One region of the Gordonia jacobaea genome, then DNA from elsewhere that is predicted to be linked to it. Evidence: riboswitches for the same ligand, from Rfam matches in the RefSeq annotation. Region 1 holds a riboswitch; each other region holds the start of a gene.
The links. Region 1 has a riboswitch for S-adenosylmethionine ahead of ACRVY7_RS09020 (aminotransferase class V-fold PLP-dependent enzyme). Riboswitches for the same ligand answer to the same signal wherever they lie in the genome.
Positions count from the first base shown of each region.

Region 2: it holds a riboswitch for S-adenosylmethionine, as region 1 does, so the genes downstream of both, ACRVY7_RS00605 (bifunctional o-acetylhomoserine/o-acetylserine sulfhydrylase) here and ACRVY7_RS09020 (aminotransferase class V-fold PLP-dependent enzyme) in region 1, are expected to answer to the same signal.
Region 3: it holds a riboswitch for S-adenosylmethionine, as region 1 does, so the genes downstream of both, ACRVY7_RS17225 (amino acid ABC transporter permease) here and ACRVY7_RS09020 (aminotransferase class V-fold PLP-dependent enzyme) in region 1, are expected to answer to the same signal.

Region 1 is NZ_CBDRLS010000002.1:622,384-629,988, forward strand. Features, by position in the region: gene ACRVY7_RS09010 (phosphatase PAP2 family protein) at 1-426, shown strand, start outside; gene ACRVY7_RS09015 (hypothetical protein) at 591-1,094, opposite strand; gene ACRVY7_RS09020 (aminotransferase class V-fold PLP-dependent enzyme) at 1,091-2,419, opposite strand; SAM riboswitch class IV at 2,436-2,549, opposite strand; gene ACRVY7_RS09025 (isochorismate synthase) at 2,716-3,816, shown strand; gene ACRVY7_RS09030 (aspartate aminotransferase family protein) at 3,881-5,176, opposite strand; gene ACRVY7_RS09035 (GntR family transcriptional regulator) at 5,303-6,199, shown strand; gene ACRVY7_RS09040 (O-succinylhomoserine sulfhydrylase) at 6,184-7,383, opposite strand; gene ACRVY7_RS09045 (rhodanese-like domain-containing protein) at 7,380-7,605, opposite strand, start outside.
Region 2 is NZ_CBDRLS010000001.1:129,657-137,261, reverse strand. Features, by position in the region: gene ACRVY7_RS00615 (hypothetical protein) at 1-1,513, shown strand, start outside; gene metX (homoserine O-acetyltransferase MetX) at 1,562-2,710, opposite strand; gene ACRVY7_RS00605 (bifunctional o-acetylhomoserine/o-acetylserine sulfhydrylase) at 2,740-4,062, opposite strand; SAM riboswitch class IV at 4,125-4,272, opposite strand; gene ACRVY7_RS00600 (cutinase family protein) at 4,584-6,374, shown strand; gene ACRVY7_RS00595 (MFS transporter) at 6,458-7,605, shown strand, end outside.
Region 3 is NZ_CBDRLS010000005.1:55,390-62,994, reverse strand. Features, by position in the region: gene ACRVY7_RS17240 (TerD family protein) at 1-447, shown strand, start outside; gene ggt (gamma-glutamyltransferase) at 531-2,492, shown strand; gene ACRVY7_RS17230 (SRPBCC family protein) at 2,512-2,973, opposite strand; SAM riboswitch class IV at 3,124-3,241, shown strand; gene ACRVY7_RS17225 (amino acid ABC transporter permease) at 3,264-4,262, shown strand; gene ACRVY7_RS17220 (amino acid ABC transporter ATP-binding protein) at 4,298-5,083, shown strand; gene ACRVY7_RS17215 (transporter substrate-binding domain-containing protein) at 5,172-6,110, shown strand; gene ACRVY7_RS17210 (sulfite oxidase-like oxidoreductase) at 6,519-7,115, shown strand; gene ACRVY7_RS17205 (FAD-binding oxidoreductase) at 7,212-7,605, shown strand, end outside.

The DNA of each region.
Region 1 (7,605 bases):
GTGATCGCCGGACGCATGGTCGCCGACGCCGCCGTCGCCGACCGATACGCCGACCCACGCTTCCGACCGTTGATCGTGGCCGCCGGGCAGGAACTCCGCGCAGAACTCGAATGGCGTTGCCGCGCAGCACTATCGACGTGCATCGCGCGCGACACACCGTATCGCAGCACACCCGGCGCCCTGGCCGACTACGACGCGCGCATGTCCTACGGACTCTCGCGCATCGGCTCGCCGAGTGCAGCGTTTGTCGTACCGCCCGCAGCCGTCGACCTCGTGCTGCGCGCACATCCTCGCCTCACCCGCGCGCAGGCCACCGACCTACTAAGCCGCACCGCCTACCCGGCCGGATACCCACTCGACGACCAGCACCCCGGCGCACAGTCGTGGCAGCGCCTCGACCTGGCCCGCGCCTACGCCGCCCGCTGATCGAGCCCAACCCGCTGACCGAGCCCCACCCGCTGATCGAGCTTGTCGAGATCACCAACCGCCGACCGAGCCCAACCCGCCGATCCAGCCCAACCCGCTGATCGAGCTTGTCGAGATCACCACCCGCTGATCAGCTTGTTACCCGCTGATCGAGCTTGTCGAGATCACGCAGCGCGGCGAGACTCGAACTGCGGCAGCACCTCTGCGCGCACGCGGTGCTCGGTGGCCGAGCCGTCGATCGGAACGATGAGCACGGCGTCGGCGACCTCGGCCGCGTAGATGTCGCGGATCAGTGTGGCCAGGCCGTGCGGGGTGCCGACGTAACGCACGGTTTCTGCGGGATCGCCGGCAGACGTCACCGCCGAGCCCGCAACCGACACCGAGGCGACAGACGCGCGCGCCGACCCCGGATGCGGTGCAATCGCAACCTCGACTGCCAGTGCTACCGAGAAGTTCGCGGTGTCACGGGTGCCTGCCCGCAGTAGCGAGCGAGTGCGCTGGGCGTCGCGCAGCGTCGAACGTCGCACGACGATCGGCAGTTCGGCGGCACCGGCGTCGCCGACGATCGCAACCCGCAGTGCCGGGCGGCCGATGGTGATGACGCCGGTGTCGGCAGCAAGGAGCTGGTCGGCGAGAACGTCTGTCGGAGAACTCGATTGGATCGTCACGAGTGTGCCTTTCGGTGGTGGATGTCGGGGGCGTCGGCGCCGCGATCGCTCAGGCAGCGCAGCGCGTGGAGCAGGCGGTCGACGTCGTCGGACGAGCTGCCGAGTCCGAAGCTCGCGCGTACAGCGCCGTCGGGATAACCGAGTCGGTCGAGCAACGGGTGCGCGCAGAACTTTCCGTCGCGCACACCGATGCCGTGTTCCGAACTCAGGTACTCCGCCACCTCGCGCGGGCTATGGCCGTCGACGGTGAAGCCTGCGATGCCGACGCGCTCGAGGTCGTCGTCGAAGACACGCAAGGGGGTGACTCCGTCGATCTCGGCGAGTCCGGCGTCGAGTTGTGCGCACAGGTACGCCTCGTGTGCGCCGATCCACTCGTGTCCGAGGTCGGTGATCGCGTCGCATGCGGCGGCGATCGCGATGGCGCCCAACACATTAGGAGATCCCGCTTCGTGACGCGCTGCACCCGTGTGCCACGACACCGACGCGCAACCGGCCTCGACGTCGACGTCTGCAGTTGCACCGCCGCCCGCCAGGTACGGCTGCGCGGCGTCGAGCCAGTCGGTGCGTCCGATCAGCACACCCGCGCCGAACGGCGCGTAGAGCTTATGGCCCGAGAAGACGAGGTAGTCGATGCCGTGACTGACGATCGACACCGGGCGGTGAGCAACGAGTTGCGCGGCGTCGACGAGGATTCGGGCGCCGTGCCGGTGCGCAATCGACGCGAGTCGCGAGATCGGGAGGACCTCGCCGGTCACGTTCGACGCCGCGGTCACCGCAAGTAGCGCGGCGGGCTTGGCCGCGAGTTCACGCTCGACGGCGGCGAGAGTCTCGTCGATGGTCGATGCAACTTCGACGATGCGCGTCCACTTGTCTTTGCGTTCGACCCATGGAAGCAGGTTCGCGTGGTGCTCGATGTCGAGAACGACAACGTCGCCGGGCGTCACATGCGCCGCGAGGTTGATCGCGTCGGTGGTGTTGCGAGTGAACACGACGGCGTCGTCGGCGCGACCACGGACGAAGCGTCGAACTGTCTCGCGGCACTCCTCGTAGCGACGCGTCGTGACCTGCGACAGATGCCCCGCACCACGGTGCACGCTGGCGTAAGTGCTCAGCGAGTCGGCAACGGCCTGCGCCACCGCGGTGAGCGCCGGGGCGCTGGCGGCGTAGTCGAAGTTGGCGTAGCGCACCGTCGTACCGTCGGAAAGCGGCGCGCATTCGGCGGCTCCGACGACGTCGGCAAGTGGGGCGATAGTTGGGGTCTGCACAGGCGAAACAGCCTTGGCCTGCGAAAACTCGGTGTGCGAACGGGTGACGACAGCAGTCATCGAATAGTCTCCTTGGAATCCACGCTTGCCGTACCCACCCTGGACACGGCCAGGTCGTCACCCGGAGCACCCCACCGCGGAGGAGGGTTGCCGACCAGCTAGCCGGGGCTTGTCGCTGGCACTCATGACCTGTTCCAAGGATCACCGACGCGACGCTGAGCTGTCAACTTTCACTCAGCGTGCACGAAAGGCCGCCGAGGGCGCGATCACCGAGCGCGCTAATGACTCCGATTCTGTACGCCGGCCTCGCCGGTCTGTGCGCGGTTGCGCTTCCACGCAACCGGTAGCGTGAATCCATGCCAGCTTCGGAGGTCTTCGTCCTGTCCAGGCCGCACGGCACCGTTCGAGCACGTGGCGCGTCCGCGGGATTCACCGACGCCACCGAGGCTGCCGAGGCGTTGCGTTCCGGGCGCATCGGCGCCGTCACCGGGGCGATCGGGTTCACAGCCGCCGACGACGCCGCGCTGCTGGTTCCCGAAACCATCACGCACAGCGGTTCGGCGATCGTGGGGCAAGCGCCGGAGCCTGCTCACGCCGAGTGCGTCACATTGATTCCCGACGCCGCGACGCATCGGGACCGGGTCGCACGTGCCATCGACGAGATCGACGCGGGGGCGTTGTCGAAGGTCGTGCTCGCGCGCGCCGTCGAATTCGACGTCGAACCTCCCGTCGACCCGGACCGACTTCTCGAAGCCCTGGCGTACGGAAACGCCGAGCACTCTGCGTTTCTCGTCGACCTCAGCGTCGACGAGCACACCGACCCGCGAGCTCGATGGCTCATCGGAGCGAGCCCAGAAGTATTGCTGCGCAAGCAAGGTCTCGAGGTTACGTGCCGCCCCTACGCGGGATCGGCGGCTCGCTCAGCAGACCCCGACGTCGATCATGCTGCCGGCCGGGCACTACTGGCCTCGACGAAGGACCGGGCCGAGCACGCATTCGTCGTCGACCATCTCCGCGACGCGCTCGAGCCGATCTGTCGCGAACTCGACGTGCCTGACCAGCCGTCGCTGGTCTCGACCGGCGAGATGTGGCACCTGACAACACCGATTCGCGGGGTACTGACCGATCCGACGATCACCGCCCTCGACCTCGCACTGCTGCTGAGCCCAACACCAGCGGTGTGCGGAACACCGGGAGATGTTGCAGCACAGTTCATCTCGAATCACGAGGAGCGTCGTGGATTCTACGCGGGCGCCGTCGGATGGTCGGGCTCCGCGGGCGACGGCGAGTGGATGGTGACCATCCGTTCGCTCGAACTGTCCGACGACCGTCGCCATGTCCGCACCTGGGCCGGCGGCGGCATCGTCGCCGGGTCGGAGCCGCAGGCGGAGCTCGACGAGACGTCGGCGAAGCTCGCGACCGTCCTGCGCGCGCTCGGCGTCGACGAGCTCGGTTGACGTCGGGGTAGTGGGTGCGTGCCCGCGTCGTGGAGCCCACACCCCCGCGCCGAACCACCCGCACTCAGAGCGACGCGGCGAGGGAGTCGGTCAGGATGTCGAGGCCCCGGTGGAGTTCGTCGTCGCTGGTCGTCAGCGGCGGAGCGATGCGGAAGATGCCGCCCATGCCGGGTAGCTGGACGATGTTCATGTGCAGTCCGCGCTCAAGGCAGGCGGCAGTCACCTTGGCGCCCAACGCATCCGCAGGTGTGCGCGACGCCTTGTCGGTCACGAGCTCGACGCCCTGCAGTAGTCCGCGGCCGCGGACGTCGCCGACAACCTCGACGTCGTCGCGCAGCCCGATCAGCCTCTCGCGCAGAACATCTCCGAGCTTGGCTGCACGCTCGACGAGTCCCTCTCGTTCGATCACGTCGAGCACCGTGAGGGCAACGGTCGCGGCGAGGGGGTCGGACGCGTGCGTGGTGTAGAACAGGAATCCTCGCTCTGCGCAACGGTCTTCGATCTCCGCGCTCGTCACGACGGCCGCGACGGGTAGGCCCGCGCCGAGAGTCTTCGAGAGCGTAAGAATGTGCGGCCCAACTCCGTCGCGCTCGAATGCGTACATCGTGCCGGTGCGGCCGAGTCCGGTCTGCGCCTCGTCGAGGATCAACAGCATGCCCCGGTCGTCGCACATCTGCCGCAGCCGCGCGAGGTATCCGTCGGGCAGTTCGATGATGCCACCCGACGACAAGATCGGTTCGACGATGCACGCGGCGAGCGAGCCGTTCGACTGCGTGTCGACGGCCGCAAACCCGTACTCCAGTTCGGCTTCCCAGTCGTAGGACCCGTCGGCGTTGCGGAACGGCGAGCGGTAGGCGTTCGGGGTGGGAAGCGTGAAGTTGCCCGGCAGCGTCGGGCCGTAGCCGCGCCGCCCCGCCGAGAACGTGGCAGCCGCTGCGCCAGAGGTCATTCCGTGCCACGACCGGTCGAACGAGACGATCTCGTAGCGTCCCGTAGCGAGCTTGGCCATCTTGATCGCCGCCTCATTCGATTCGGCTCCCGTGGTCAACAACACTGTGCGCGTGAGGTTGTCGGGCAGCGTCGTAGATAGCCGCGAAGCAAAGTCGACGACGGGCCTGCTGAGCATGCCGCTGAACAAATGGTCAAGCGTGGCAACCGAATTCGATACCGCTTCGACGATCGCGGGATGCGAATGGCCCAGCACGGCGCTCATCTGACCCGACGTGAAGTCGAGGATCGCGTTGCCGTCGGAGTCGTAGACGTACGACCCCGAGGCGCGTTCGATGATGCGCGGAGTGAACGCAGGGATGTAGCGGATCAGGTGTCGCTGGGCGGCATCCCAGAAGGCGTCGTCTGTCATGGTCGTCCTCAGATCGGTCGTGCGGATCATCCAACTATGGCATAGTCGGTTAGGACATTCATCTTTCAGGAGCACACGACCCCGATGGGACCTCAACCGCCGATCAGCGTCAGCGAGCACTCTGACATGCCCATTTATCGGCAGATCGTCACCCAGTTGACCTTCATGATCGAGATGGGCCAGCTCGGCGCCGGCGACCGCCTACCCGGTTCCCGCATGCTCGCCGACAATCTCGGCATCAACCGGAACACCGTCGCCAGGGCTTACGGCGACCTACGCGCGGCCGGGCTTGTCGAATCGCGGGGCCGCGGCGGGATGGTCGTGCTCGCCGCGACGTCGACGCAGCCGCGGTCCGAAGCACGCGATACCGCCCGCGAGACACTGCAACTCGCGGTCGACGAGTGCCTGCAGCTCGGGCTCTCCCCCACCGAAATCGGCGATCTCGCGCTGAATCTCGCTGTCACACAATCCGATTCACCTCGCGTGTACTTCGTCGAGTGCAACGACGACCGCGCCGACTACTTCGCAGACGAACTCACCGAGAAGCTCGGCATTCGGGTCACTCCGCTCGTGCTCGACCACTTCGACCCAGACGCCGTCCCAGCAGACCTGGTACTCACCACGTTCTTCCACCTCGCGCAGGTCCGCGGGTTGATGAGTGATCGCGCCGAGGTGGTGGCCATTGTCGTCGCGCCGCACGTCCGCACGCTCATGCAGATCGCCGACGTCCCGCCCGAGCAGAAGGTCGGGCTCTGGTACAACACCGCCGATCAGGCTGCGAGCGTGCGGGATTCGCTCTCAGCCGCGGGCATCACAGACGTCACGATGCTCGACGGGACCTCCGACGACGAGCTCGCAGGACTCGACGTCGTCGTGATCCCCAGCGAGACAGCAGAACTCGCCGACCGGCTCTCGCAGCGGGTACGCGTCATCGAGTTCGGCAACGTCCTCGACGACGCATCGGTGCGCATGGTTCGAGAAGTGCTGCGCGACCTACGGGCGACGAGTCAGCCCAGCGCCTGATCCAGATCGCCGAGCAGGTCGTCGACGCCCTCGAGCCCGACCGATAGTCGCACCACCGAGTCGCTGAGCCCGATCGCCGCCCGACCATCCGGACCCATCGCGCGGTGCGTCGTCGTGGCGGGGTGGGTGATGAGCGACTTGGAGTCGCCGAGATTGTTCGAGATGTCGATGACCTGCAACGCGTTGAGCACCTCGAATGCCCGCTTCTTGCCGTCGACGCCGTCGTGGTCATTGAGTTCGAACGTCACGACGGTGCCGCCGCCCGACATCTGCTTGGTCGCGAGGTCGTACTGCGGATGCGATGTGATGAACGGGTACTTGGTCCACCGCACGCGTGGGTCGGCCTCGAGGAATTCGGCGATCCGCAACGCCGACGCCACCGATGCGTCGACGCGCAGGCGCATGGTCTCGAGCCCCTTGAGCAGCGTCCACGCGTTGAACGGACTCAACGCGGGACCGGTATGACGCATCAGAGTCTGCACCGGACCGTCGATGTACTCCTTGGTTCCCAACACCGCACCGCCCATCACGCGGCCCTGGCCGTCGATGTGCTTGGTACCCGAGTAGACGATCACGTCGGCGCCGAGGTCGAACCCACGTTGCAGTAGTGGTGTGGCGAAGACGTTGTCCAACACCACCTTTGCGCCCGCAGCGTGAGCAAGCTCAGAAACCTTCGCGACGTCGACGAGAGTCTGCATCGGATTCGACGGCGTCTCGAAGAACACTGCGTCGGTCGGCGTCGACAGCGCCTGCTCCCATTGGTCGAGGTCCTCGCCGTCGACGAAAACCGTTTCGACGCCCCAGCGCGGCAGGATCTCGTTGCACACCACGAAGCACGAACCGAACAGGCTGCGCGCCGCGACGAGGCGATCGCCCGCCTTCAGTAGCGCACCGAGCGCCACGAACACCGCGGCCATGCCGCTCGCCGTCGCGAAGCATGCCTCAGCGCCGTCGAGCAGGCGCAGTCGCTCCTCGAACATGGCTGTCGTCGGATTTCCGTAGCGGGAGTAGACGAATCGCTCGTCCTCACCGGTGAATGCGCGCTCGGCCGCTTCCGCGGAGTCGTAGACGTAGCCGCTGGTGAGATAGAGCGCCTCGGAGGTCTCGAAGAAGCCGGAGCGAGCCAGGCCACCGCGGACGGCGAGGGTGTCGAAGGAAACGCCTTCTGGCAGTTCGTGACTCACGACTGCCTCCACGGAAGATTCGACGCACGCCACCCGACGGCACCGCGGTGGTCGTTCTCGTCGAGCCCACCCTCGAATCCGTCGAGAACGTTGTACGCCTTGGTGATTCCCGCTGCGGTCGCGGCCTCGGCGGCTCCGATCGAGCGATGACCCGAGCGGCACAGGAAGATCACTTCGTTGTCGTCACGAATACCCGCATCGCGCAGTTCCGCGATGAATGCT
Region 2 (7,605 bases), on a different contig from region 1:
GTTGGGTCAGGGCATGATCCACTTTGTCCTGCTCACCCGTGACGGATCGGGACGCGAACTCGTGGAGTCGCGAGTGATCGACGTCGATCCCAGCGATGGCCACGACACCGCGGGCAGGGTCAACGCAGGCATCGACCTGATGCTCGACGCTGCGCGAGGTGCCGACCGGCGTGTCGGACCGATCGGCGTCGCGGCAGGCGGCGACCTCGGGCGTGAACTCGTCGGTTCGACAGGATCGGGTCCGCGCCGACAGATCCACCTCGTCTCCGTTGAGGAGGCCGTGGCGGCCTGCCTGACCGAAACGGGTCAGATCGGTCGGTATCGATCAGTGGTCGTCGTCGATTGCGGCGACACCGGCATGACCCTCTACACCGTCGATCCCTCGACCGGAGCGATCGGCGACATCACACACTCGCGCGCGCTGTCGGGTCGCGCCCTCGACGACGCGATCGTCCGCGAAGTGCTCGACGCAGGCGCCGTGAGTGGTTCGTTCTCGAGCAAACTCAGTCGCAACGCGTTGCGTAGCGCCGTCCGAACTGCCAAGGAGGAGTCGGGCGAGCACGGTACTGCCGACGCCGCCGGCCGGTTCCGGATCGGCGATGCAACGCTCGCCGCAGCGGTTCGTCCGTTCCTGCTCGACGCTCGCGAAGAGCTGAGCCGTTACCTCGCAACGCATTCGGCGTGCGCTATCGTCCTTGTCGGTGGCCTGGCGAACCTGCCGACCATCGCCGACATGGTGCCCGAAGAGGATGCCGATGGCGGCCTCATCGAGGTCATCGTCCCGACGAACCCGGAACAGACCGCCGCTGTGGGTGCCGCGATGCTCTCGTCCGAGCAGGCGGCGGCACCGAGTCGCCTGACCTTTATGGGAGGCGGGAGGCGCAGGGGTGTGCTTTCGCCGCTGCCGATTGCTGTCGCCGCCGTGGTCATCGCGGCAGCGATGTTCACGGTGTACGCGGTGGGGTCGACCCTCACCGGGAATACCACCGACATCCCATCGCCTTCGAGTGCTCGAGTGGCGTCGATGTCGACCGCATCCGACGAAGCCGACGTCGTCCCCTCGGAGACGAGACAGGAACCGACGCAACTCACGTCGACGCCGGCCGAAGCTCCGCGCACAGCCCGGGAGGACGACGGACCCGGGTGGGCGACAACGCAACTGCCGCCGACCACGCCGTCGCCGTCGACGCTCACACTCTCCGCGCGTCCGAGTACGCCGTCGACGACTACGCGGCCACCCAGCGCCGAGACCAGTCGTCCCACCTTGCCGCTGCCGCCGGGGATCACGATTCCGCCGAATCTGCTGCCGCCGGAGTTTGCCCCGCCGTCGAGGGAGCCCGCTCCCGGCGAGCAGACACCCACTCCAGGCAATCAGCAACCCTCCGGGGAAGCTGGTTCGAATGGCAATGCGTCCCAGTCGAATAACCAGCGTGGTACCGGCACGGGCAGGCAGGCGCCTGCCACCACGACCACGACGACACCGGTTCCCGGCGGACTGCTGCCCCCGCCCTGAGGTACCTGAACGCCCTGAGGTACCCGAACGCCTGAGGTACCCGAACGTTCAGCGACGCGCGAGATCGACTGTGCGCTTGAGTAGATCGCCGATGGCGTCGAATTCGGTGAGGAATCCGTCGTGTCCGTTGTCGGACTGCACCACCTGTAGGCCTCCGACGCAATTGCCGAGTTCTTCGGCGAGCTCGACCTGTAACCGCAAGGGGTACAGGCGATCCGAGTCGATACCGCCAACGATCACAGGAACGTCGCAGGCGTTGAGTGCTGCCGTCACGCCACCGCGATCGCGCCCGACGTCGTGGTGGTTGAGTACTTCGCTGAGAATGACGTAGCTGCCCGGATCGAAGCGCTCGACGAGTTTGCCCGCCTGGTGCTCGAGGTAGCTCTGCACGGCGTAACGTCCGCCGGTGAGCGGATTCTCTTGGCCCTGAGCGTCATTCGCGAAGCGCTCGTCGAGTTCCGGTTCGCTGCGGTAGGTCAGGTGTGCGATCCGGCGAGCGATTCCCATTCCGGTCGTCGGCGACTCGCCGGTGCCGTGATAGTCGCCGCCGTGCCACGCCGGATCGGACGTGATGGCTGCGATTTGCGTTGTCTGCGTGCCGATCTGGTCGGCTGTCGCACGAGCGCCGACGGCGAGCACGAGTGCGCTTCGAACCCGTTCGGGATACTCGATGATCCACTCGAGTGCCCGTGCTCCGCCCATCGAGCCGCCCACGACCGCGCCGATACTCTCGATGCCCAGATGATCCATCAGCGCGACTTCGGCGCGGACCTGATCGAGCACGGTGAGTTGCGGGAAGCTCGAACCCCACGGTCGGCCGGTGGAGTCCAGCGATGCAGGCCCGGTCGACCCTCGGCATCCGCCGAGCACGTTCGCCGAGATGACGCACCATTCGTCGGTGTCGACTGCCGCGCCGGGACCGATCAGACCGTCCCACCAGCCGGGGGAGGGGTGAGCGGCATCTGCGGGTCCGGTGACGTGTGAGTCGCCGGTCAGGGCGTGCAGCGTGAGGATGACGTTGTCGCGGGTAGGTGACAATTTTCCCCACCGCTGAAAAGCGAGGGTCACGTCGTCGATCTGCTCACCGTTGTCGAGTGAGATCGACCCGAGACGGGCGCTGAGCATCTGGCCGTCCGGGGCGTTCTCCCAGTCCGGCCGTTGCTCTGTATCCGTCTGCGGGTCGATGCTCACCGACACAGGTGTCCTCGCTCCTTGCTCTGAATTGTTTACTTGGCTGCTTCGAAACCCCGGTCGAGGTCGGCGAGAATGTCGTCGATTCCCTCGATGCCCACCGCGAGGCGGACGAGGCCGGGGGTGACACCCGCGGCGAGTTGCTCCTCGGGGGTCAGCTGGCTGTGGGTGGTCGATGCCGGGTGGATCACGAGCGAGCGCACGTCACCGATGTTGGCGACGTGGCTGTGCAGCGTGAGCGCCTCGACGAACCGCTTGCCCGCGTCGACGCCGCCTGCGATCTCGAAGCCGATGACCGCACCCTGTCCCTTCGGCGCGAGCTCCTGGCCACGCTTGTACCAGGGCGACGACGAAAGGCCGGCGTAGTAGACCTCTTCGACCTGCGGGTTGTCGTTGAGGTACTCGGCGACGCGCTGCGCGTTGGCGACGTGACGCTCGACCCGCAGGCTCAAGGTCTCGAGACCCTGGGCGAGCAGGAATGCGTTGAACGGCGAGATGGCTGCACCGGTGTCGCGGAGCAACTGCACGCGGGCCTTGAGCGCGTACGCGGGAGCGCCGAGATCGGCGAAGACCGCACCGTGGTAGCTCGGATCGGGCGTGGTGAAACCGGGGAAGAGGTCTTTCCCGTCGCGCTGGACACGCCAGTCGAAGGTGCCGCCGTCGATGATCACGCCGCCGATCGCGGTTCCGTGCCCACCGATGTACTTGGTGGCCGAGTGCACGACGATGTCGGCGCCATGGGCGAGCGGATTGAGCAGGTACGGGGTGGCGACGGTGTTGTCGACGATGAGCGGCACGCCGTTGCGGTGTGCAACCTCCGAGATGCCCTCGATGTCGAGGATCTCGTTGTTCGGGTTGGAGATCGACTCGCCGTAGAACGCGCGGGTGTTGTCGCGCACGGCGGCCTGCCAGGAGTCGAGATCCTCCGGATCCTCGACGAAGGTGACCTCGATGCCGAACTTGGGCAGCGTGTAGTGGAACAGGTTGTACGTTCCGCCGTAGAGCCGAGGACTCGACACGACGTGCCCGCCGTTTTCGACGATGTTGAGGATCGAGTACGTCTCCGCAGCCTGGCCCGAAGCGACGAGCAGCGCCGCGACGCCGCCCTCGAGAGCGGCAAGACGCTGTTCGACGACATCCTGCGTCGGATTCATCAGCCGCGTGTAGATGTTGCCCGGCTCGGCAAGACCGAACAGGTTCGCGGCATGCGTGGTGTCGTTGAAGGTGTACGACGTGGTCTGGTAAATCGGTAGCGCGCGGGCGTTGGTTGCCGCGTCGGCTGACTGGCCCGCGTGGATCTGCTTGGTCTCGAAACTCCAGTTGTCGGCTGGGTTCTGGTCGACGTCGACGTCAGACATTGAATATGCGTCACTTTCTACGGTCGGCAGGGCACGACGACCCTGTTGGGGTCCGACCTTCGGACCCGCGCTTGCCGGGGACCCGAAACCATCTTCGATGGAGATCATCGAGGAGCGGGGTCCCACAACCCGGTCATCACCCGGAGCACCCCACCGCGGTTGGAGGGTTGCCGATCAGCGAGCCGGGGCTTTGCGCTGATACTCATGACCTGGCGTCAAGGATATAACACGGTCGAAATGAAGTGAGAACCCTCCGACGCAGGCTGGTTCTTGGGCTGGACAAGGCGTCGTTGCGGCCGCGGTGCTCGTCGGCGGCGAATGGCCCCGAAGAATGCCTTCTCGTGTAGTCCGAACAGTCGAATTTGACGTTCTTTATCGACGGTTCGCCGCGCGATCGTCGGTTTCTGCCGTGGCGTGGGTCACAGACTTCTACGATCCGATCATTCGCGAGGGGTCGGCAAACTCCGATTCCGACCACGTCGCGATGACACGGCAGAACCGGCCGGATTGGTGGAGAACGCATGGGTGGTCACTTCGGTTTCAGGCGATCGATCAGGGCGGCGAGCACACTCGGACTCGCCGCAGTCGCAGCGGTTCTCCTCGCGATAGGCCAGACTTCCGGCGCGGGTGTCGCGCGAGCCGAGGCCGGCGCCGATTGTGGCAACGGCGCACTCGTCTTCGTCGGCGGTACGTGGGATCCCCAGGCGCATTTGCTCGACGGCGTCACGCGTCAGCCGCAGTACGCCGGCTATACCGTCGAGCGCGTCGAGTATCCGGCGTCGATTTGGCCGTTGGGTGCCTTCGGCTTCGACGACAGTCAGTCGCAGGGCGTCGCGGCAACGATGTCGACAGTCGCGAGCTATCAGGCGCAGTGTGATGGCAAACCGGTCGTGATCGTCGGGTACTCGCAGGGCGCGGGAATCGCCGGCGACGTGCTCACCGGCATCGGCACCGGCAATACTTCTGGACACGAGATCTCACCGAGCATGGTTTCCGGACTGCTCTACTCCGATCCGCGGCAAGCGGGAACTCTCTACGGACAGGGCATCGAACGCGTTCTGATCGGCGTGATCCCCGGACTGACCATGGCGGGCGGACGCGGCGTCGACGACTTCGGCGGAATTCCGGTGACCTCCGTGTGCTTCACGGGCGATCCGATCTGCGACCTGCCCGATCCGCTCCACGATCCGCTCGGTGCCCTCGATGGCTTCGCGGGTTACTGGGTCAAGCATGGTCTGTACCCGCTCTACATGTATTTGGCAGCGACCAACGGGGCCCTGTGGGACGCATGGGGAGTCAAGCCGTTGCACTGCGAGAACACCACTGGCCAGGTCAGTACGTGTCAGCTCGTCGTGCCGTCGTCGGCGTGGGTCCTCACCCAGCAGTTCGTCGACAAACTCGGTCTCGGCTGGACCGTGCCCGACCTCGTGAGCAAGCGGTGGAAGTTCCCGGACATCCTCGGCATCACACTGGCCGACTTCCAGCCGCCGATCCGGTGGGCCATGGGTTGGTTCCCGCAGTTGCCCCAACTCGGCTACGGCGGTGTACTCACCGACGTCTACACGTTCCAGGACATGGCACGAGGATTGTTCACATGGAATCCGGTGCTCTGGGGGCAGGGCGTCGACGCGTTGAGGACCAGCGTCAGGAGCATCGCGTCGATGCCGCTGAACTTCGGAAAGTTCTGGGCCTACACACTGACCGGCCGCGATGTCACAGGCATTCCCGGACCCGCGTACCGACCTTCGCTTGTCGCGTTCGAAGAGTGGCTCGCGTCGCTGCGCACTCCACCGACGACGACCAGCCACACCGAGTCGCTGATGGCGCTGTCGGCATCGGAGAAGATCGCCGAAGCCTCGGGGACCGTGGTCACGGAGAAGAACGTCGGTGACCACGAAGGGCTCGGCACCACCGGAGCTGGGGTCAGCACCGGGGATGAGGGCTCCACCGGCACTGAGGGTCCCTCTGGCGGCAAAGTCGTCGACGATTCGGCCGGCGTTGGTGGCGACGGCGCAGCTGACGGGACGGGCACCGGAGCCGGGTCGACGCCTCCGACTGTCAGCGACTCGCCGCAACCCCAACCGCACCTGGGCGGGGAGTCGTCACAGCCGAGCGAGAATCCCGGCGGCGCGCAGGCGCCTGCACCAGAGTCGTCGGCGCCCCAGCCAACACCCGACACGTCAACACCCGACAAGCCAACAGCCGACACGTCGACATCTGACGAGTCGACACCCGGTGCCTCGACGCCGCATGCAACGTCGGCGGAGAGTGCGACACCGAAACCAGCGGCGGAGGGCGCACCAGCCGCCTGACTCCGGCCCCGCGCCGGGCGGGTGTGAACGAATTCACCGTCGACGGCGGAATCACGCCCCCTGGCGTGCTCGTTGCAGCGTGAATGTCCTCAACCACCCCAACCGAGACGAACACGGACGGGACCAGCAGTAATGTCGTCCACTCCGACACAACTCGTCGGTTCGCCATGCTGGCGATGGCGCTGGGCGGTTTCGGGATCGGCACCACGGAGTTCGTCGCGATGGGCTTGTTGCCGAACATCGCGTCGTCGGTGCATGTCTCCGAGCCGACGGCGGGCTATGTTGTCTCGGCCTACGCACTCGGGGTGGTGGTCGGGGCGCCGCTCATCGCAGCGCTGACCGCGCGGATGTCTCGTCGCACGCTGTTGATCGCGTTGATGGTGGCATTCACGGTCGGCAATGCCGCGACGGTGCTGGCGCCGAACTTCGCAACCCTCATGGTCGCGAGATTCGTGGCGGGACTCCCGCATGGCGCGTACTTCGGTGTCGCGGCTCTCGTCGCTGCGCACCTGGCCGGACCTCGCAACCGTGCCAAGGCGGTCGGTCTGGTTCTCCTCGGGTTGTCTGTTGCCAATGTCCTCGGTGTGCCGTTGGCGACCTGGCTCGGCGAAAGTCTCGGCTGGAGAGCAGCTTTCGTGGTCGTCGTGATCATCGGCATCGTGACGATCGGTGCGCTGTTCGTCACGTTGCCCGCACTCGACGACATGGCCGTCACCAATCCGATGACCGAGCTCGGCGCTCTCACCAGGCCTCAGGTGTGGTTGACGCTGGCGATCGGTGTCGTCGGGTTCGGCGGCATGTTCGCGTTCTACACGTATCTCAACACGGCGCTGACAAGCCTCACGGGTATCTCGGTCGGATGGGTTCCGGTGGTGTTGATGGTCTTCGGCGTCGGCATGGTGGTCGGCAACCTGGTCGGCGGTGCCGCCGCCGATTCGAGTGTGCCGCGCGCCATTTTCGTGGGACTCGTCGCGACAGCGGTGGTGCTCGGATTGTTTGCCGCATTCGTCGCGTCGCCGTGGGCGGCCGTTCCGCTGACCTTCCTCGTCGGGGTCAGTGCGACGGCGATGGTGCCCGCACTGCAAACGCGTCTCATGGACGTGGCCGAAGACGCTCAGACGCTGGCCGCGGCGCTCAACCATTCAGCGCTCAACATTGCGAACGCACTCGGTGCGTGGCTCGGTGGCGTGGTGATCGCCGCGGGGTTCGGGTACCGAGCGCCGTCGGTCCT
Region 3 (7,605 bases), on a different contig from region 1:
AGTTCCGCGCGAGTCACAGCGCCCGAAGTCGACGTGGTTGCGTTCGAGTTAGGGACAGACGAGAAGGTCACTTCTGACGACGAGTTTGTGTTCTTCAATCAACCCGCAAGTCCTGACGGCGCTCTAACTCTCTCCATCGACGGCGATCGCGAGCAAGGAATATCGGTCGACCTCCGAGTCGTACCCGAAGACGTTTCACGGATTACTGTGGGTGCCGCGATCGAGGACAAGACTTTCGGCGAACTTGGCGCGCTAGCAGTAGAAGTCACTACACCTGACGCAGGGATTGCGAGCGCGGTACTCGATGCAGCGACCACTGAGAGGTCGATGATCATCGCCGAGATCTATCGACGACGTGAAGTCTGGCGGTTGCGGATGGTCGGACAGGGTTACGACGACGATCTCGCTGGCTTTGCAACTCGGCACGGCGTCGAGGTCGAGGACTGACCGACCCGCATCGACTCGGGCGGTACACGTGATGGACTCGTTCGTCCTTCAATCGCGACCGGATGCTTCTACCCTTGACCCGTATGCGCCGTCCACCGCACCCCCGTCCGCTCCTCCGCGCCGCAGCGTTGGCCATCGCGCCAGCGCTGATCCTCGCGGCCTGCTCGTCGACAAACGACGACGCTGCCCAACCGTCCGTCACCTGCGGCGAGATCCCGACGGGCACGCAGATCGACTCCAGCGCGGCGCCAAAGTCGTCGCAGGACATCTCGACGCGACCCGAAGCTGCCACCGGCTATCGCACCGGGATGCAGCCGGTGCAGACCAACACCTACGCCGCGGCGACGGCCAACCCGCTGGCCACCAAGGCGGCGTGTGAGACGCTGCGGGACGGCGGTACCGCAGCCGACGCGCTCGTCGCAGCGCAGATGGTGCTCGGCCTGGTCGAACCGCAGTCGTCGGGCATCGGTGGCGGGTCTTTCGCTCTCTACTACGACGCCGCCAAACACAAGGTCACCGCTTTCGACGGCCGCGAGACCGCTCCGGCGGCAGCCACCGAGGACTACCTGCGCTACATCAGTCCCACCGATCAACGTGCACCTATCCCGAGCGCGCGTGCATCCGGGCGCTCCATCGGTGTCCCCGGCGCCGTGCGCATGCTCGAGGAGATCCACAACGAACATGGCCGCACCGCCTGGAAGAACCTCTTCGATCCCGCAGTCAGCCTGTCCGACAACGGCTTCGACATTTCGCCGCGACTCGCCACCGCGATCTCCGAATCGGCCGACGACCTCAAGGCCGACGACGACGCGCGCTCGTACTTCCTCAATCCGGACGGCACGCCGAAGACCGCCGGAACACGACTGACCAACCCCGCGTACGCGAAAACGTTGGGCGCGTTGGGAACCGACGGCGCACAAGCCCTGTACACCGGAGCCATCGCCGACGCGATCGTCGCGAAGGCCGGCTCGACGTCGAACGGTATGACGCCGAGTCTGCTCACCACCGACGACCTCAAGAACTACAAGGCCATGCGGCGCGAACCAGTCTCCACCGAGTATCGAGGCCACCGCATTGTTGCGATGCCCGGACCGTCGTCGGGCGGCATCACTGTCGCCGCGACGATGGGCATCCTCTCCAACTTCGACATTCCGTCGATGGGGCCGACCGGCGTCGACCGCGACGGCGGGCACCCGAATCCCGAAGCGGTGCATCTGGTCAACGAGGCCGAGCGCCTCGCCTACGCCGACCGCGACAAGTACATCGCCGACCCCGACTTCATCCCGTTGCCGGGCAAGGGTGTTGCGACGATGCTCGATCCGACCTACCTGAAACAGCGTGCGGCACTGATCAAACCGAACACGTCGCTCGGTAAGGCACAACCCGGAGATCTCGGTGAGGTCCCGCTCGGTTCCTACACAGGCACAGAACACGGAACCAGCCACATCACCGTCGCCGACAAGTACGGCAACGTGGCGTCGATGACGACCACCGTCGAATCGGCGTTCGGCAGCTTCCACATGGTCGACGGCTTCATCCTCAACAACCAGCTCACCGACTTCTCCGCAGAGCCGCGCGACGAGACCGGGGCGCTTCTCGCCAACCGGGTTTCGCCGGGCAAGCGCCCGCGATCATCGATGGCACCGACCCTCGTCATGCAGCCAGGAGCCAACGGTGAGCCGGACACCCTGACGGCCGCGCTCGGATCGCCCGGCGGCTCCGTGATCATCCAGTTCGTCGTCAAAACACTTGTCGGAATGCTGGATTGGAACCTGAACCCGCAGCAGGCGGTATCGATGATCGACTTCGGCACAGCCAACACCCCGACGTCGAATGTCGGTGGCGAACACCCACTGGTCAACACCGCCAACGACGGCGCCGACGATCCACTCGTCAAGGGACTGCGCGAACGCGGAGAACAGGTGTCGGTCGACGATCAGTCGAGCGGGCTCAGCGCACTGCAGCGCTCAGGTAACGGCTGGCTTGGCGGGGCGGATCCTCGCCGGGAGGGCGCCGTGATGGGCGACGACGCGTCGTTGAAGTGAGGTCGACGTCGGCGGGACGCTAACGATTCTCAACCGTCCGCGCCAGAATCCCGAGCGTCGCGCGCAGCCCGGCCTCGGGGATGATCGGGAACCGGCCCTTGATGTCCTCGTTGGTCACGCGGCTCCAGTCGTAGTACGACGTGACGAGCGTGCCGTCGTCAGTCGGTTCGAGCCGGTAGCCGTAGCGATGATCGAGTGGCGGTCGAACGGTTCCGATGATCGTCCATTCGATCCACCGGTCCTTCTCGAAGGCCGTGATGATCACCCGTACGTCGTACTTGCCCATCGGGAGGTCGTTGAGCGACTCGCGATCCATGTGGACGACGAACTCGTCGTCCACAGCGCTGACGGGCGATCCTTCCGCACTTTGCAACATGCCTGAGCTGTCGATGGCGACGTGGCCTTCTGGCGTGGTCAGAAGCTCAAAGATCGCCGACGGTTCGGCGTAGATCAGACGGGTGATCTCGAATAGCTCGGCCATCAGGTCTCCTCGTGTCGACGTTGTGCCCACGATATGTGTTGCACCAGAGTCGACGCCTCCGCGAACAACCCGACCTACCACTTCGCGACCCTAAGAATCTCGCAGATTCATACCCTCGGCGCGTCTGCGACCTGGCACTAACGTGGCGTCGGTTATGAGTGTCAGCGCCCAGCCCTGGCTTGCTGGCCAGCAACCCTCCGTCGTGGTGGGGTGCTCCAGGTGACAACCCGACGGAAGCAGGCACTCGCCGCTGCCGTAACAACGACACCGAGGAACGAAGACCGATACCTGTGACAGCTGAACTTTCCGCTGCGCACTCGCGTCCGCTGACCAGCGAACCGCGTGACGCAGAACTGCTTTCGGCCAAGCTGGTCAAGGCGCGTAAGGCCGGCCAGTGGGTGAGTAGCGCCGTCTTCCTGGTTCTCGCAGCGATGCTGGTGCACACGCTCCTGACCAACCCGCGGTTCCAGTGGGATGTGGTCGGCGACTACTTCTTCCATGCATCAATCCTGCGCGGCCTCGGCCTGACCTTGTGGCTGACTGCGTCAGTCATGGTGTGCGGCTTCGCATTGGGGATTCTGCTCGCCGTGATGCGCCTGTCGTCGAATCGCATTTTGTCGACGCTGAGCGCGGGCTACGTCTGGTTGATCCGATCGATTCCGCCGCTTGTCCAGTTGCTCTTCTGGTACGAGCTGGCCTCGCTGTATCCGCAACTGTCACTGGGGATTCCGTTCGGTCCGGAGTTCGTCAAAGCCGATACGGCGCACTTGTTCTCGGGCGTGCTCGCTGCGTTCGTCGCATTGACCCTAGATGTCGCGGCGTTCGCAGCCGAGATCGTGCGGGGAGGCATCTTGTCCGTCGACCGTGGTCAGGCCGAGGCGGCAGAAGCTTTGGGGCTGAGTCGGTATCGCATCTTCCGTCGAATCATCTTGCCGCAGGCCATGCCGGCGATCGTCCCGGCGTCGGGCAATCTGCTCATCGGACTGCTCAAGGCGACATCGATCGTCAGTGTGATCGCCGTCCAAGACCTGCTCTACTCCGTGCAATTGATCTACCAGCAGAACTACCTGATCCTGCCACTGCTGCTGGTCGCGACCATCTGGTACATCATCGTCACCAGTGTGCTCTCCGTCGGGCAGTACTTCGTCGAACGTCACTACTCGCGCGGCAATCGCCGACCGCAACAAGGGTTCTGGACGACGGTCCGCGAGAACCTTCCGCTGTTCGGGCGGGTGCGCACCGACCTTCGCAGGTTTGATCGTCGTAACGAAGGTGCGGTGGGTGCGTGAGCTTTTCGACGACGCGCCGCGGGAAAACCGCAGCCCTGCGTGACGATACAGAGTACGACGAGACGCTACCCCTAGTCCGAATCCGAGGACTGCGCAAGAGCTTCGGACTCCACAAAGTCCTCGACGGCATCGACGTCGACGTCCCGAGGGGCACTGTGACGGTGTTGCTCGGACCGTCGGGCTCGGGTAAGTCGACGCTGCTGCGCTGCATCAACCACCTCGAGAAGCCCGACAGCGGCTTCGTCGAGGTCGGTGGTGAGATCATCGGATACCGGCCTTCGTCGGGAAAGCTGCACGAACTGTCCCATCGTGAGATCGCGCGTCAGCGTTCCACGATCGGGATGGTCTTCCAGCAGTTCAACCTCTTCGGTCATATGACGGTGCAGCAGAACGTAATCGAAGGACCGTTGGCCGCGGGCATCCCACGCGGCGAAGCCGTCGCACGAGCCGACGATCTGCTCGAACGTGTCGGCATGGCCGGACGCGAAAGTGCCTACCCGCGCCAGCTCTCCGGCGGTCAGCAGCAACGAGTCGCCATCGCACGAGCCTTGGCGCTCAAGCCACGCCTCATGCTGTTCGACGAACCGACAAGCGCGCTCGATCCTGAACTCGTCGGCGAGGTCCTGGCCGTGATCCGTGATCTCGCACGCAGCGGCATGACCATGGTGATCGTCACGCACGAGATCGGATTCGCCCGCGAAGTCGCCGACCAGGCGATCTTCCTCGACGGCGGGCGCATCGTCGAATCCGGCGCTCCCGCAGAGATTCTCGACGACCCGCAGCATGAGCGCACGAAAGCGTTTCTCTCCGCGGTGCTGTGAGCCCGCGCGAGGCCGGTTACGGCAGAGCCATTTCCTCCTGCCGTAACCAGTTACCAGACAGAAGAATTCAGACAAGGGGACCAGAACGATGAAGCACCGCCCACGTATCCTCGCCCTGTTGGCCGCCAGTGCGGTGGTCGGGAGCATTGCGCTGAGTGGTTGTGGATCGTCGTCGGACGACACAGTGAACTCCGCAGAGGCGTCGGCCGTTCCGACACAGGACATCACCAGCAAGATCGTCAAGGACGATGTGATCAGCGCTGAGCTGCCGGAGAGCGTGCGCTCTGCTGGAACCCTGACCGTCGGCACCACACAGACTCCCGGGACGTCGAGCCTGCCGCACGGCGGTGTTGTCGACGACAAGAACGTCGGACTCGATCTGGACTTGCGTGACGCGATCGGCAAGGTCCTCGGTGTCAACTGGAACGTGGAGTACGGAACGTTCGCCTCGATCATCCCCGGCGTCCAGAACGGGAAATATGAAGTAGGACAAGCGAATTTCGGAGTCACCGCCGAACGCGAGAAGGTCCTCGACTTCTCGACCTACCTCAACGACGGCCAGGGCTTCCTCGGCTCGAAACGCGTTGACCTACAGAAGGTCTCGACCATCACCGATGTGTGCGGTTACACCATCGCCACCACGCCCGGTTCGACCTTCCAGACGCTGCTGAGCTCGCACGTCGATGACTGTGCCAAGATCGGCAAGAAGCCGTGGACCGTCCAGTACTTCAACGACACGGCGCCCATCTTCCTGGGTCTGGCGAACGGCAAGGTCGACCTGTTCTTCGGGCCCGTACTGAGCCTGAAGTACGACGAGAAGCACGTCGAGGGAACCAAGTTCCTCGGCCAGATCAGCTCCACACCAGTCGGATTCGTCACCGCCAAAGACTCGGGCCTGGCCAAGCCGATCTCCGATGCCGTGAACAAGCTGATCGCGACCGGCGACTACGCCAAGATCTTCGCCAAGTGGGGTGTCCCGGATACCGGCGTCGAGAAGTCGACGGTCAACCCGCCGAGCACGTTCTGATCGACGGACTGCCTCGCGATCGCGGCGAGCGGGCTGGTCGCGGGGTCGTTGGCGGTGCGCCGGTCCGTGGGAAGTAGGGACGTAGGTGCTCCTCGGCCTGCGGGAAGTAGGGGAAGTCGGTGCTCCTCGGCGTGCGGGAAGTAGGGGAAGGGTTCTTTCCGCGTCTTGCTGACCTTTCCGCGAGGAACAACTCGAGGAAAGCGAAGGAACCCACCGAAAGATCCTTTCCCCTACTTTCTGTGCCTCGTGGAGCTCCTTCCCCCACTTCCTGCGCGGCGGCAGACTGTTTCCCCTAGTTTCTGCACGGTCGAGCGACCATTCCCCGACTTCCCGCACGTCCGCGCGGCGTTCAGACCGCCGCTCCGCCGTCGAACTGCGACGACCCGGCGCGCGCCTACACTTGGTCGTATGGCGATAGTGAACCGGGGGTTCGTCGGGCGTCGCGATCGGATGGCTGATCGGCTGCCGCCCGGGCAGTACTCGACCGTCGACTTTCCTGTGCTGTCCGCCGAGCCGACGCCGGCGCTGCCCCATGACCGGTGGCGGCTGACGATCCAGTCGTCGGATCATCGTGCGCACAGTCTCGACTGGTCCGACTTCCGCGACCTCCCGCACCAGGACGTCACGACCGATATCCATTGCGTGACACGCTGGTCGAAGTTCGACACACGGTGGCGTGGCGTGTCATTCGACGATTTGTTGTCGACGCTGCCGTGGGCGCCGGACGCCTACGTGATGGCACACTGCTACGGCGGATACACCACCAACGTGCCGCTCGCCGACCTCACCGACGGGAAGGCATGGCTCGCAGACACTTTCGACGGTGAGCCCCTTGCGCCAGAACACGGAGGGCCGGTCCGACTGCTCGTTCCGCACCTGTACTTCTGGAAGAGTGCCAAATGGGTTCGGCGCCTGCGGTTCATGCCCGACGACGCGCCGGGTTTCTGGGAGGAGCGCGGCTACCACATCTACGGCGACCCCTGGCTAGAGCAGCGCTACTCGTGACACCACTGCCCCCACGCGGCTAATCGTGACAGCCGTCCGGACACCGAAGGAGTGACGACCGTGGACTGGCAGATCACGACCGTGGTCGGTGCGCAGATGCAAACGCCCACAGCGCGTTCACTGCGACTCGCACTCAGCGAACCGATGAGCGCTGATGCGGGCTCGCACATCGACATCCGACTCACCGCAGAGGACGGATACTCGACGGCCCGGCCCTACTCGCTCTCCGATGTCCGCGAGAGCCGCACCATCGAGGTGACCGTCGAGAAGGTCGACGACGGCGAGGAGTCCCCGTACCTCGTCGACGTCGTCGAAGTAGGAGAACCGCTCGAGATCAGCGGACCCAACGGGCTGTGGTTTACGTGGGAACCGTCGCAGACGTGGCCGGTCCAACTCATCGGTGGCGGGTCGGGGATTGTGCCGCTCATGTCGATGATCCGACTCCGCGAGGTGAGCGCCCCGTTGACGCCCTTCAACCTCGTGTACTCGT